3 regions of the Stenotrophomonas sp. 22DLJC03 genome follow, and region 1 is predicted to be linked to each of the others. Evidence: predicted binding sites of a transcription regulator. Region 1 holds the regulator's gene; each other region holds the start of a gene.
What was found. Region 1 encodes HrcA, which represses chaperone genes, less so after heat shock. Its sites were predicted from a motif close to TTNGCACTCNNNNNNNNNGAGTGCNAA; they were not measured.
Positions count from the first base shown of each region.

Region 2: the regulator HrcA is predicted to act here: its motif matches at 2,084-2,110, upstream of rpoH (RNA polymerase sigma factor RpoH).
Region 3: the regulator HrcA is predicted to act here: its motif matches at 2,246-2,272, upstream of AC13GA_RS12700 (co-chaperone GroES).

Region 1 covers NZ_JBSPUG010000005.1:86,663-91,114, forward strand. The annotation lists gene AC13GA_RS16940 (LysR family transcriptional regulator) at 1-371, shown strand, start outside; gene recN (DNA repair protein RecN) at 496-2,157, opposite strand; gene hrcA (heat-inducible transcriptional repressor HrcA) at 2,272-3,336, shown strand; gene grpE (nucleotide exchange factor GrpE) at 3,400-3,915, shown strand; gene dnaK (molecular chaperone DnaK) at 4,097-4,452, shown strand, end outside.
Region 2 covers NZ_JBSPUG010000003.1:394,795-399,246, reverse strand. The annotation lists gene purD (phosphoribosylamine--glycine ligase) at 1-1,057, shown strand, start outside; gene rpoH (RNA polymerase sigma factor RpoH) at 1,197-2,072, opposite strand; gene AC13GA_RS12475 (BlaI/MecI/CopY family transcriptional regulator) at 2,430-2,822, shown strand; gene AC13GA_RS12470 (M56 family metallopeptidase) at 2,819-4,348, shown strand.
Region 3 covers NZ_JBSPUG010000003.1:441,959-446,410, reverse strand. The annotation lists gene AC13GA_RS12710 (DUF6445 family protein) at 1-44, opposite strand, end outside; gene groL (chaperonin GroEL) at 179-1,828, opposite strand; gene AC13GA_RS12700 (co-chaperone GroES) at 1,912-2,199, opposite strand; gene AC13GA_RS12695 (endonuclease) at 2,557-4,347, shown strand; gene cutA (divalent-cation tolerance protein CutA) at 4,416-4,452, shown strand, end outside.

The DNA.
Region 1 (4,452 bases):
GCAACGCTGAAGAGCTGCTGTCGCACAACCGTCTGGACATCGGCCATGCGCGTGCGATGCAGGGCTGGCCATTGCTGCAGGAAGGGCGCGAGCGGATGCTGCTGCCCAGCGGCAATGCCCGCGCCAGCAACGGCAATGCACTGCGTCAGCTGGTGCTGGGGGGCTTGGGCATGGCGCGACTGGCGACCTATCAGGTGCAGGAGGACATCGCTGCCGGACGCCTGTTGCCGGTGCTGGAAGCGGCCAATCCCGGTGACCTCGAAGAGGTGCACGCAGTGTTCCTGGGGCAGGGCGGTTACCTGCCGCTACGCGTACGCGCGTTCCTCGATTTCCTGGTGGAAACGGTGGATCTGGCGCGGCCGTTGGGGTGAGCCTGGTAGTGCCGGCCGTTGGCCGGCAACCTTACGATCTTCGCCCAACCGCGTCGGGGTGCCGGCCAGCGGCCGGCACTACCGTGCGGAAGTCGAGCATGGCCCGACGCTACAAAAGCGGGCCTCAGACCTGCAGCAGCTTGCGTGCGGCGGCGCGCGCTTCCTTGCTCACTTCCACGCCGCCGAGCATGCGTGCCAGTTCTTCTTCGCGCGCCTTGCTGTCCAGCTTTTCCACTGCGCTCTGGGTCATGCCTTCCACCGGCGCCTTGCTGACCCGGTAGTGCGCATGGCCCTTCGAGGCGACCTGCGGCAGGTGGGTCACGCACAGAACCTGGCGCTTCTCGCCAAGCGCACGCAGCTTCTGCCCGACGATGTCAGCCACCGCGCCGCCGATGCCGGAGTCGACTTCGTCGAACACCATGGTCGGCACCGCATCCAGGTCCAGCGCGGCCACTTCGATGGCCAGCGAGATGCGCGACAGTTCACCGCCGGAGGCCACCTTGCGCAGCGCGCGCGGCGGTTGGCCGGCGTTGGCCGCGACCAGGAATTCCACGCGTTCGGCACCCTGCGGATCGGGCTTGCCGGCGTCCTGCGGCTCCAGCTCGATCAGGAACTGGCCGCCGCCCATGCCCAGCTCGGCAATAATGCCGGTGGTGGTGGCCGACAGTTCGGCAGCAGCGCTGCGGCGGCTGGCGGACAGTACGTCGGCCTGTACGCGCCAGGCGGCGGCGGCCTTGTCGATCTCGCCGGCCAGGCGCTGCAGGCGCTCGTCGGCGCCACGCAGCTGTTCCACTTCGGCATGCATGCGCTCGCGCTGCGCGCCGAGCTCGTCCATCGGCACGCGGTGCTTTCGGGCCAGGTCGTGCAGGCGGCCGAGGCGACGCTCGTTCTCCTCGAACTGCTCGGGGTCGGCGTCGAGGTCATCGTGCACCCGGTCCAGCAGCGACAGGGCTTCGTGGAGCTGGATCGAGGCGTTCTCGATCAGGCCGTCCACCTCGCCCAGGCGCGGGTCGTGCTCGATCAGCCTCGACAGCTCGTGGCGGACCTGTTGCAGCAGGTCCAGCGCGGAACTGCCGTCGTCGCCGTTGAGCTGGTTGCTGGCCGCCTGGCAGGCGCTCAACAGGGCGCTGGCATGGGCCTGGCGGCGGTGGCTGGCGCCGAGTGCGGTGATCGACTCCGGCTCCAGGTCCTCGCGGTCGAGCTCGCGCAGCTGGTGTTCGAGGAAGCCGATCCGGTCACTGACGTCGCCCTGTTGCGACAGGGCAAGCGATTCGTCGACCAGCGTCTGCCAGGCGGCGGCGGCACGGCGCACCTGGCGGCGCTCGTCCTCGTTGCGGGCATAGGCGTCGAGCAGGGCCAGCTGCGACGGACGCGTCAGCAGGGCCTGCTGCTCATGCTGGCCATGGATTTCGACCAGCAATCCGGCCAGGTCCGCCAGCTGTGCCAGCGTCACCGGGCGGCCGTTGATCCACGAACGTGAACCGCCATCGGCGCGGATCACCCGCCGCAGCTGGCACTGTTCCTCATCGTCCAGCTCGTTGTCGGCCAGCCACTGGCGTGCGGCCTGCAGCTGGTCCAGCGCGAATTCGGCGGAAAGCTCGGCGCGCGCGGCACCGTGGCGGACCACGCCACTGTCGGCGCGGAGGCCGGACAGGAAGCCCAGGGCGTCGACCATCAGCGACTTGCCGGCGCCGGTCTCGCCTGAAACGACCGTCATGCCGGGCCCGAACTCCAGTTCGGTGGCGCGGACAACGGCAAAATCCTTGATCGAAAGATGTCTGAGCATGGGTAAGGGGTATCAGCAGCCGCGCAACGCTAGCACGTGGGCGAGGGAGGTCCAATGACTTGCCAAGGTGATGCGCCGCCATTATCTAGTGTCCGTGTCTCACAGGTTGATTCCATGCACGGTTCTCCCGACCAGCTTGCCCCGCGTGCGCGCCATCTGCTGCGCACGCTGATCGCGCGTTACATCCAGGACGGCGAGCCGGTCGGCTCGCAGACGCTGGCGCGCGTGGCCGGCTTGGAGGTCAGCCCGGCCACCATCCGCAACATCCTTGGCGACCTCGAAGACCTGGGGCTGCTGGCGTCGCCGCATACCTCGGCCGGGCGCGTCCCGACCGCGCATGGCTACCGGGTGTTCGTCGACAGCCTGCTGCAGATGCAGCCGCCGGGTGAGGGCGAGCTGGCCCGCCTGCGTCAGGAGCTGGCGGGCGGCGGCAGCACCCAGGCCCTGCTCGGCAGCGCCTCGGAACTGCTGTCGGCGATGAGCCATTTCGTCGGCGTGGTCAGCGCGCCACGGCGCGAGCAGTTCGCCTTCCGCCAGATCGATTTCGTGGCGCTGGATGGACGCCGGGTGCTGGCGATCCTGGTGTTCGCCGACAACGAGGTGCAGAACCGCGTCATCGAGACCCGTCAGGACTTCGCGCCAGGCCAGCTGGAGCAGGTCGCCAACTACCTCAATGCCCATTTCGCCGGCCTGCCGATGGCCGAGATCCGTACCCGCCTGCTGCTGGAGCTGCGCGACGCCCGCTCGGAGCTGGAGCAGCTGCTGGCGCGCAGCATCGAGCTGGCCGAGCAGGCGCTGCAGCCGCCGGCCGACGACATGCTGGTGGCCGGCCAGACCCGGCTGATGGGAGTACAGGACCTGTCCGACCTGGAGCGACTGCGTGAGCTGTTCGAGCTGTTTTCCAGCAAACGCGAGATCCTGCAGCTGCTGGAGCGCACCATCCAGGCCCCGGGCGTGCGCATCTTCATCGGTGAGGAGACAGGGATGATGCCGCTGCAGGGCGTCTCGCTGGTCACCGCCCCGTACACCGCCAATGGCCAGGTGCTGGGCGTGCTGGGCGTGATCGGGCCCAAGCGGATGGCCTACGACCGCATGATCCCGCTGGTCCAGGCCACCGCCGATGTGCTCGGCGCGGCCTTTTCACCGGCCGGGCGTACTCCCGGAACATCCGACGCTTGAAACGCAGCATCCCGCCCACACTAGGGTGGGTGGAGGCGGAGATTGACCGCCAGGGACCCAGACATGAACCACGAACATCCAGATATCGAATCCCAGCAGAGTGCCGCCGATGCGGCCGCCGCCGCCGGCGTGAACGACGAAGTGGAGCGCCTGCGCGCCGAGCTTGAGCAGGTCAAGGCCGATGTACTGCGCGAACGCGCCGACCTCGAGAACCAGCGCAAGCGCGTTGCCCGCGACATCGAGCAGGCCCGCAAGTTCGCCAACGAGAAGCTGCTGGGCGAGCTGCTGCCGGTGTTCGACAGCCTGGATGCCGGCCTGAAGGCCGCCGGCGATGATGCCCATCCGCTGCGTGAAGGCCTGGAGCTGACCTACCGGCAGCTGCTGAAGGTCGCCGGCGACAACGGCCTGGTCCTGCTGGACCCGACCGGCCAGCCGTTCAATCCGGAGCATCACCAGGCCATCAGCCAGGTGCCGACTCCGGGTGCCGCCCCGGGCAGCGTGGTGACCGTGTTCCAGAAGGGCTACCTGCTCAACGAGCGCCTGCTGCGGCCGGCGCTGGTGGTGGTGGCGGCCGACTGACCCCCGCGGGGCCGGGAGGCGGGCACGGCCCGCGCCCGACCCGACGCTGAACGCGCCGGACAACCGGAAACACAGCGTTCGGAGGATGGCTTGAATGTTCCACGGGCCTCCCCCACTTCGTATTCATCCACCGGCCGAACGGCCGGACTGACCTAAACAGCATTCTTCAGGAGTCTCCCCCATGGGCAAGATCATTGGTATCGACCTCGGCACCACCAACTCGTGCGTGGCGATCATGGACGGCGGCAAGGCCCGCGTCATCGAGAATTCGGAAGGCGATCGCACCACTCCGTCGATCGTCGCCTACACCAAGGACGGCGAAGTCCTGGTGGGTGCCTCGGCCAAGCGCCAGGCCGTCACCAACCCCAAGAACACCTTCTACGCGGTAAAGCGCCTGATCGGCCGCAAGTTCACCGACGCCGAAGTGCAGAAGGACATCGCGCACGTCCCGTACAGCATCCTGGCCCATGACAATGGCGATGCCTGGGTGGCCACCAGCGATGCCAAGAAGATGGCACCGCAGGAAATCTCGGCCAA
Region 2 (4,452 bases), on a different contig from region 1:
GGTGGCCGGCGTGGTCGACCGCTTCCGCGCCGCCGGCCTGCGCATCTTCGGGCCGACCGCCGCTGCCGCGCAGCTGGAAGGCAGCAAGGCCTACGCCAAGGACTTCCTGGCCCGCCACAACATTCCGACCGCGTTCTACGCCGTGCACACCGAGGTGGACGCCGCGCTGGCCTACATCCGCGAGAAGGGCGCACCGATCGTGGTCAAGGCCGATGGCCTGGCCGCCGGCAAAGGCGTGATCGTGGCGATGACCCAGGTCGAAGCCGAAGACGCCGTGCGTGACATGCTCTCGGGCAACGCATTCGGCGATGCCGGTGCCCGCGTGGTGATCGAGGAATTCCTCGACGGCGAGGAAGCCAGCTTCATTTCGATGGTGGACGGCGTGCATGCACTGCCGATGGCCACCTCGCAGGACCACAAGCGCGTCGGCGACGGCGACACCGGCCCCAACACCGGCGGCATGGGCGCTTACTCGCCCGCTCCGGTGGTCACGCCGGAGGTGCACGCCCGCGTGATGCGCGAGGTGGTGAACCCGACCGTGCAGGGCATGATTGCCGACGGCATCCCGTTCACCGGTTTCCTCTACGCCGGCCTGATGATCGATGCCAGCGGTGCGCCGAAGGTGATCGAATTCAACGTGCGCTTCGGCGACCCGGAAACCCAGCCGGTGATGCTGCGCCTGCAGTCGGACCTGGTGGACCTGGTGGAAGCGGCGATCGATGGCCGCCTGGACCAGGTGGATGCGCAGTGGGATCCGCGCCCGTCGCTCGGCGTGGTGCTGGCAGCCAAGCCGTACCCGGAAACGCCGATCACCGGCGAGGTGATCTCCGGCCTGGATGATGTGCCGGCAACGGCCAAGGTGTTCCATGCAGGAACGACGCTGGATGCGCAGGGCCAGGTGCTCAGCGCCGGTGGCCGCGTGCTGTGCGTGGCGGCGTTGGGCGACAGCGTGCGCGACGCGCAGGCGAACGCGTATGCGGGTGTGGCGAAGGTGACCTGGGCCAACGAGTTCCACCGCAACGACATTGGCTGGCGCGCGATCGCACGCGAGGGGTGAGGCCGGCGCCGCTGCCACGCATGGCGTGGCCGTACGGGCGCCACACCGCCGGGGTAGATCCACGCCATGCGTGGATGAGCCCCACAAACGAGAAAGGCCCGGCGATGCCGGGCCTTTCTTCGTTCCAACGCCCTCCCGCTTACGCGGTGAACAGCGCCTTCATCTTCTTCAGCGCGTTCGCTTCGACCTGGCGGATACGCTCGGCCGATACGCCGTACTCGTCCGCCAGTTCCTGCAGCGTCACCTTGCTGTCGGCATCCAGCCAGCGGCGGCGGATGATGTCGCGCGAACGCGCATCCAGTTCGGCCAGGCCTTCGCGCAGCAGCTGCATCTGGTTGTCTTCGCTGTCCGCACGTTCGTAGGCCATCGACGGGTCTTCGTCGTTGGCCACCAGGTACGCGGCCGGCGACGGCGGCGCGTGCTCGTTGTCCTCGTCGGTCGGCGCATCGAAACCGATATCGCGACCGGACAGGCGCGACTCCATTTCCATGACCTCGCGCTCGGACACGTTCAGGTCCTTGGCCACTGCGCTCACTTCAGCCGCGTTCATCCAGCCCAGGCGCGTCTTCGACTTGCGCAGGTTGAAGAACAGCTTGCGCTGCGCCTTGGTGGTGGCGACCTTGACGATGCGCCAGTTCTTCAGGATGAACTCGTGCATCTCGGCACGGATCCAGTGCACCGCGAAGGAGACCAGGCGCACGCCCATCTCCGGGTCGAAGCGCTTGACCGCCTTCATCAGGCCGATGTTGCCTTCCTGGATCAGGTCGCCCAGCGCAAGGCCGTAGCCGTTGTAACCGCGGGCCACGTGCACTACGAAGCGCAGGTGCGAATGCACCAGCTCGCGGGCGGCGTCCAGATCGTTGCCGTCGCGGAAGCGACGGGCCAGGTCCTGTTCGTCATCGACCGACAGCACCGGGATCTGGTGCACGGCACCGATGTAGGCGTCCAGCGAACCGAGCGCACTGGGAATCGGGAGATTGTTTGCCACAAGGGCAGTAGAGGTGTTCTGGCTCATAGGCACCCATCTTAGCAGTCCGGGATTTGGACTGCTAAAGGAGGAAAAAGTTCCAGCATCCTATTGATGCAACACTGGTCCCAAACAGAGCCCTACCGTAGCGCGATTTGATGACAGTGGCGAGCACGCTTTTCGGGATTCACAATCCCTTGGAATTCAATCAATTACCCACCGGAAACCGGCGATTTCCGGTCAAGCGGAGCTGAACGGGCCGTCCTGGAGGTCCATTCAGGCCAGGAGACGTTGCCCGGTGTTCAGGCCCGAGGGCTGAGGGGTGACCCTTTACTACTAAGAAACCCGTTGACAGCCACCCGGCGACATGCTCCGATGCATCAACTAATTCATACGTAGAAGCGCATGGCCCGCCCTGTCTCGCAGAATCCCACTCCCGCCGAGCAGGCCATCCTGGACATCCTCTGGGACAAGGGCGAAGCGTCCGTGCGCGATGTGGCGGATGTGCTCGGCCAACACAAGCCGGTCGCGTACACCACGGTGCTGACCATGTTCAACGTGCTGGCGAAGAAAGGCTTTGTCAGTCATCGCCAGGAAGGTCGCGCCTACATCTATCACGCCACGCTCAGCCGCGAGCAGGCCCGCCGGCAAGCGCTTGACCATCTTCTGCATCAGTTCTTCGACGGCTCACCGAACGTGTTGGCACAGCACCTGGTGGACGAACGCGAAATCGACCGCACCGAACTGCAGGCACTGCAGCAGCGCGTCAGCGATGCCAGGGCCGGGAGGAAGGAATGAACCTCATCGACCTGGCGATGGCATTGGGCGTACGACAGTTGCTGTTGTCCGCAATCGTGCTGCTGCCCGCGCTGTGGCTGGCACGGCGGCGGGCCCTCAGTGCCGAACAACGTTCCTGGCTGCTGACCGCAGCGATGGCAGCGGCCCTGCTGCTGCCACTCAGCGCCTTCCTGCCGGGCTGGTCGACCACCCTGCCCGCACCGGCACCGCCCGCGGCCGCGTTCCACCCCATGCCCGGCGAGGGGGCAACGGCGGAAGAAGCCATCTTCGAAGCCGGACGACAGCCCGACATCTACTACGTCGAACTGCCGAAGACCCTGCCGACACTGCTTGCACTGCTGTGGCTGCTGGGCACCCTGTGGCTGGGCATGCGCCTGCTGGACGCGACGCTGCACGCACGCCGGCTGCGGCGGCTGGCGCAACCGGCGACCGCCGGACTGCGCGCGGTCCTGGCCGACATCGTGCCCGCCCACGTGACGATCGCCACCTGCGCCGTCGACGGGCCGATGGTCGTCGGCCTGTGGCACCCGCAGATCCTCCTGCCCCGCCCCTTGCTGGCACGCCTGGACAACAATGTGCTGCGCGACATCGTCCGCCACGAGGTTGCACACCTGCAACGGCGCGACCTGTGGACAAGCACGCTGCTGCGGGCGGGAACAGCACTGTTCTGGTGGAATCCGCTCCTGCACCTTGCCCAGGCACGCCTGGCGGTACTGCGCGAGATGGCCTGTGATGCACGCGCTGCGATGCAGGCACGCGAACCGCTGGACTATGCAGGTTCGCTGCTGGCCAGCGTCGAACAGCTGCAGGCCCTGCGCGAGGAGGCGCCGACGCTTGCACTGGGTATGTTCAGTGCGCGCAGCCAGCTGGCGCAGCGCATTGATCAGCTGGTGGACGCCGGGTCACCCACACCCCGGCACCGCAGCCTGTTGGGGCTGGGCCTGCTGCTTCTGCTGGCCTGCACCGGCACCGCCGTGGCCATCTCACCACGGCTCGCCCCATCACCGGCTGCCAGCGCCTCCGATACGCGCGTCATCAAGCTGTTCCAAGCCGCCAGCACGCATGACGTCGCGCAGGTCCGTCTGTTGGCGGCGGCCGGCGTCGATCTTGATGCGCGCGTGCTCGGTGATGGCACGGCGCTGATCCAGGCCATCCGTGCACGCGATCCGGCGATGGTCGACACGCTGCTGCAACTGGGCGCCGACCCCGATCGTGCCGCGCTGGGCGAAGGCAATCCGTTGATCGTCGCCTCCGCGTTGGGCCTGCAACCCATCGTCGAGCAGCTTGTGCAGGCTGGTGCCGACGTCAACCGGGTCGTGACCTATGACGAGACACCGCTGATAAATGCCTCGCGCGAAGGGCACCTGGTCACCGTGCAGTACCTGCTTGCTCACGGCGCCGACATCAACCTGGGCGTGGAAGCCGACGGCTGGCTGGGGCGCTGGCGGACACCGCTGAACCAGGCTGGCAACGCGGCCGTGCGCGATTACCTGCTGGCGCAGGGCGCCCGCCGCGAACGACGCTGACGCCTCCGCCGCATCGCCTCCTGCGCTGCGGCGGTAACCCGTTCCACCCGCAACGACTGGACGCGACAGGCGTGCGTGGCACCGCGTGCGCCGATCCCGCCCTT
Region 3 (4,452 bases), on a different contig from region 1:
GCGGGAGAAAGGAAGTCGTCAACGACGATGAACGAGGTAGGCATGGACGCCGAGCGTAGCGATGCGTTGACGCGGCGGCAACCGGGCAACGAAAAACCCCGCCTTGCGGCGGGGTCTTTCACAGCAGCAGAGAAGCGTGCCGGCCCAAGGCCGGCCGCTTCCGGTGCAGCACAGGACCTTAGAAGTCCATGCCGCCCATGCCACCCATGCCGCCCATGCCACCGGCGCCACCCATGGCCGGCTCGTCCTTCTTCGGAGCTTCGGCAACCATGGCTTCGGTGGTGATCATCAGGCCAGCGATCGAGGCTGCGTTCTGCAGCGCCGAACGGGTCACCTTGGTCGGGTCCAGGATGCCGAACTGCAGCATGTCACCGAACTCGCCGGTGGCGGCGTTGTAGCCGAAGCTGCCGGTGCCTTCCTTGACCTTGTTGACGATGACCGACGGCTCTTCGCCGGCGTTGGCAACGATCTCGCGCAGCGGGGCTTCCATCGCGCGCAGGGCGATCTGGATGCCGTGGTTCTGGTCTTCGTTGGCACCCTTCAGGCCAGCCAGCGCGGAGACCGCACGGACCAGGGCAACGCCGCCGCCCGGGACCACGCCTTCTTCAACGGCTGCACGGGTGGCGTGCAGGGCGTCGTCGACGCGATCCTTCTTTTCCTTCATTTCGATTTCGGTCGAGGCACCGACCTTGATCACGGCAACGCCACCGGCCAGCTTGGCCACGCGTTCCTGCAGCTTCTCGCGGTCGTAATCCGAGGAGGTGTCCTGGATCTGGGTCTTGATCTGCGCAACGCGCGAATCGACCGCAGCCTTGTCACCCACGCCATCGATGATGGTGGTGTTTTCCTTGGAAACCTGCACCTTCTTGGCGCGGCCCAGGTCCTTGATGGTGGCCTTTTCCAGCGACAGGCCCACTTCTTCGGAGATCACGGTGCCGCCGGTCAGCACGGCCATGTCTTCCAGCATCGCCTTGCGACGGTCGCCGAAGCCCGGAGCCTTGACGGCCACGACCTTGACGATGCCACGGATGGTGTTGACCACCAGGGTCGCCAGCGCTTCGCCTTCGACTTCTTCAGCGACGATCAGCAGCGGCTTGCCGGCCTTGGCGACGCCTTCCAGCACCGGCAGCAGGTCACGGACGTTGGAGATCTTCTTGTCGTGCAGCAGGATGAACGGGTCATCCAGATCAGCGGTCTGCGACTGCTGGTTGTTGATGAAGTACGGGGACAGGTAGCCGCGGTCGAACTGCATGCCCTTGACCACGTCCAGCTCGTTGTCCAGGCCCGAGCCCTCTTCAACGGTGATCACGCCTTCCTTGCCGACTTCCTTCATCGCGTCAGCGATGATCTGGCCGATCGACTCGTCCGAGTTGGCCGAGATGGTGCCGACCTGGGCGATCGCCTTGTCGTCAGCGGTCGGCTTGGAGATGCTCTTCAGCTCGTTGACGGCGGCCACGACGGCCTTGTCGATACCGCGCTTGAGGTCCATCGGGTTCATGCCGGCGGCAACAGCCTTGGCACCTTCGCGAATCAGGGCCTGGGCCAGCACGGTGGCGGTGGTGGTGCCGTCGCCAGCGTCGTCGTTGGTGCGGGAAGCAACTTCCTTCACCATCTGCGCGCCCATGTTCTCGAACTTGTCAGCCAGTTCGATTTCCTTGGCGACGGAGACGCCGTCCTTGGTGATGGTCGGAGCGCCGAAGCTCTTTTCCAGCACGACGTTGCGGCCCTTCGGGCCCAGGGTGGCCTTGACGGCATTGGCGAGAACGTTGACGCCGCGCACCATGCGCGAACGGGCGTCTTCACCGAAACGAATATCCTTGGCAGCCATTGCAGTTACCTCTTTGGTAGCGCCGGGCGATGCCCGGCGGCTGGGAATTGGAGATCAGGGGATGAAGCAGGTCGCGCCGAAGCTCAGCCGATGACGGCGAGCACGTCGTCTTCGCGCAGGACCTTGTACTCGACGCCTTCGCTCTTGTACGAGCTGCCGGCGTACTGGCCGTAGATGACCTTGTCACCGACCTTCAGCGACGGAGCGCGCACGCTGCCGTTGTCCAGCGGCTTGCCCGGGCCCACGGCCACGACTTCACCCTTGGTGGACTTTTCCTTGGCCGAATCCGGGATCACGATGCCACCGGCGGAGATTTCGTCGGCTTCGATCGGCTTGACCACAACGCGGTCGTGCAGCGGCTTGATGCTCATGAGAGACCTCTTAAGTTATTGATTGGTCTGAAAAAGTCTGGCGATGTTAGCACTCACCCAAGGTGACTGCCAGCATTGCTCGCGAAAAAGCCCGACGAATCGGGAGCAGGACAGAGATGGAGCTGGCCCCGGGCCTTTCAAGGCCGATCCCGCAAAAAAATTCACCGCCCGGCAAAGCCGCACCCAGGTGCTGCGTGAAGGCGGGGTTCCGCGTGCAACGCGACAAGCGGATGCCCGCAACCCTCGACATTTGGTGATACGCGTCGCACTGTCAGATATCTGACGTTCATTTACGACAAAGTGTCACTGGATCGGCCTTAGGCTCGGCCGCGCATTCCCAATCACAAGGAGTAGTCGATGCGATTGCTGTCCCCGCTTGCCGCTGCCTGCCTGCTGGCACTGGCCGCCGCGCCGGCCCAGGCCGAGGTCTTCATCAACGAACTGCACTACGACGACAGCACCGCCGCCGGCGACGTCGGCGAAGCGATCGAGGTCGTGGCCACCGCCGGTGAGGATCTGTCCGGCTACCGCCTGTACCTCTACAACGGCAGCAATCCGTCGGCCGCCACGGTCTACGCCAACAATCCGGTTCCCGCCGGTACCGCTGCAGGCTGCGGCAGCGCCAGCATCGCCGTGGTCACCTACCCCACCAACGGCCTGCAGAACGGCCCGAACGATGGCATTGCCCTGGTCGACGCCAGCGGCAAGGTGGTCCAGTTCCTCAGCTACGAGGGTGCCATCACAGCGTCCGGCGGGCCCGCGGCCGGCATGACCAGCCAGAACATTCCGGTGGCCGAGACCAACAGCACGGCCCCGGGCACCTCGCTGCAGCTGACCGGCAGTGGCAGCCAGTACGCCCACTTCACCTGGGCCGAGTCGGCCAGGCAGACCTTCGGCAGCTGCAACAACGGCCAGACCTTCAGTGGTGGCGGCACCCCGGGCCCGAACACGCCGCCGTCGGTGTCCACCACCACCCCGGCCCAGGGCAGCAGCACCTTCCCCGCCGCCGCCGACCTGGAAGTGGTGTTCAGCGAGACGGTGAACCTGGCCAGCGGCGCGTTCGCCCTGAGCTGCGGCACTTCCGGCAGCGTACCGCTGACTTTCCCGTCCAGCGGCCGCAGCGTGAAGCTGTCCACCAACACTGCGCTGGTGGCCGGTGAAGCCTGCCGCTTCGACATCCGCGCCGCGCGCATCACCGACCTGCAGGGCGCACACCCGGCCGCCGACAGCCGCATCGCCTTCGCCGTGGCCAGCACCGGTGGCAATCCGGACCCGGGCAACCCGGGCGTGCCGGCCGGTTACTACTCCAAGGTCAACACCAGCAGCCCCAGCCAGCTGCGCTGTTCGCTGCACGCCACCATCAAGGGCCACACCGCCTACTCGTACAGCGGCTCGGGCACCAGCACCTGGACCATTCTGGAGATCGCCGACGAGGATCCGAACAACAGCGGCAGGATCCTGGATGCGTACCGCAACCGCAGCTACGCCAAGGGGACCGATCGCGCCGGCAGCGGCGGCGGCCTGAAGTACAACCGCGAGCACACCTGGCCGAACTCGCTGGGCTTTGCCAGCACCACCGGCGACAAGGGCCTGCCGTACGCGCCGTACACCGACACCCACATGCTGTACCTCACCGACGCGCAGTGGAACGCCGACCGCGGCAACAAGCCGTTCGGCAAGTGCGACGCCAACTGCGGCGAGCGTGCCACCGAGGCCAACAACGGCCAGGGCGGCGGCAGCGGTGGCTATCCGGGCAATTCGAACTGGGTACGCACCCCGGACGGCAACGGCGGCACCTTTGAAGTGTGGGGTGCACGCAAGGGCGACATGGCGCGTGCGGTGCTGTACATGGCCATCCGCTACGAGGGCGGCAAGGATGCGGCCACCGGCCAGTCCGAGCCGGACCTGGAGCTGACCGACGACCGCAGCAAGATCGTCAAGACCAGCAGTTCGCCGGCCTACATGGGCCTGTTGTCGACGTTGATCGACTGGCACCTGGCCGACCCGCCGAGCGCTGCGGAACGCGCCCGCAATGACGTGATCTACAGCTTCCAGGGCAACCGCAACCCGTTCATCGACCATCCCGAATGGGCCACCCCCGCCCTGTTCACCTCGGCCAAGCCGGCCACCTGCCAGCTGGCCAACTGACCGCGCAACGCAGCGGTCCATTGCCGCCGCCGGGCCCTGACCCGGCGGCGGCCCTATACTCGACGGTCATGTCGACCGTCGATCCCGTCCTGTTGCTGTTGACCA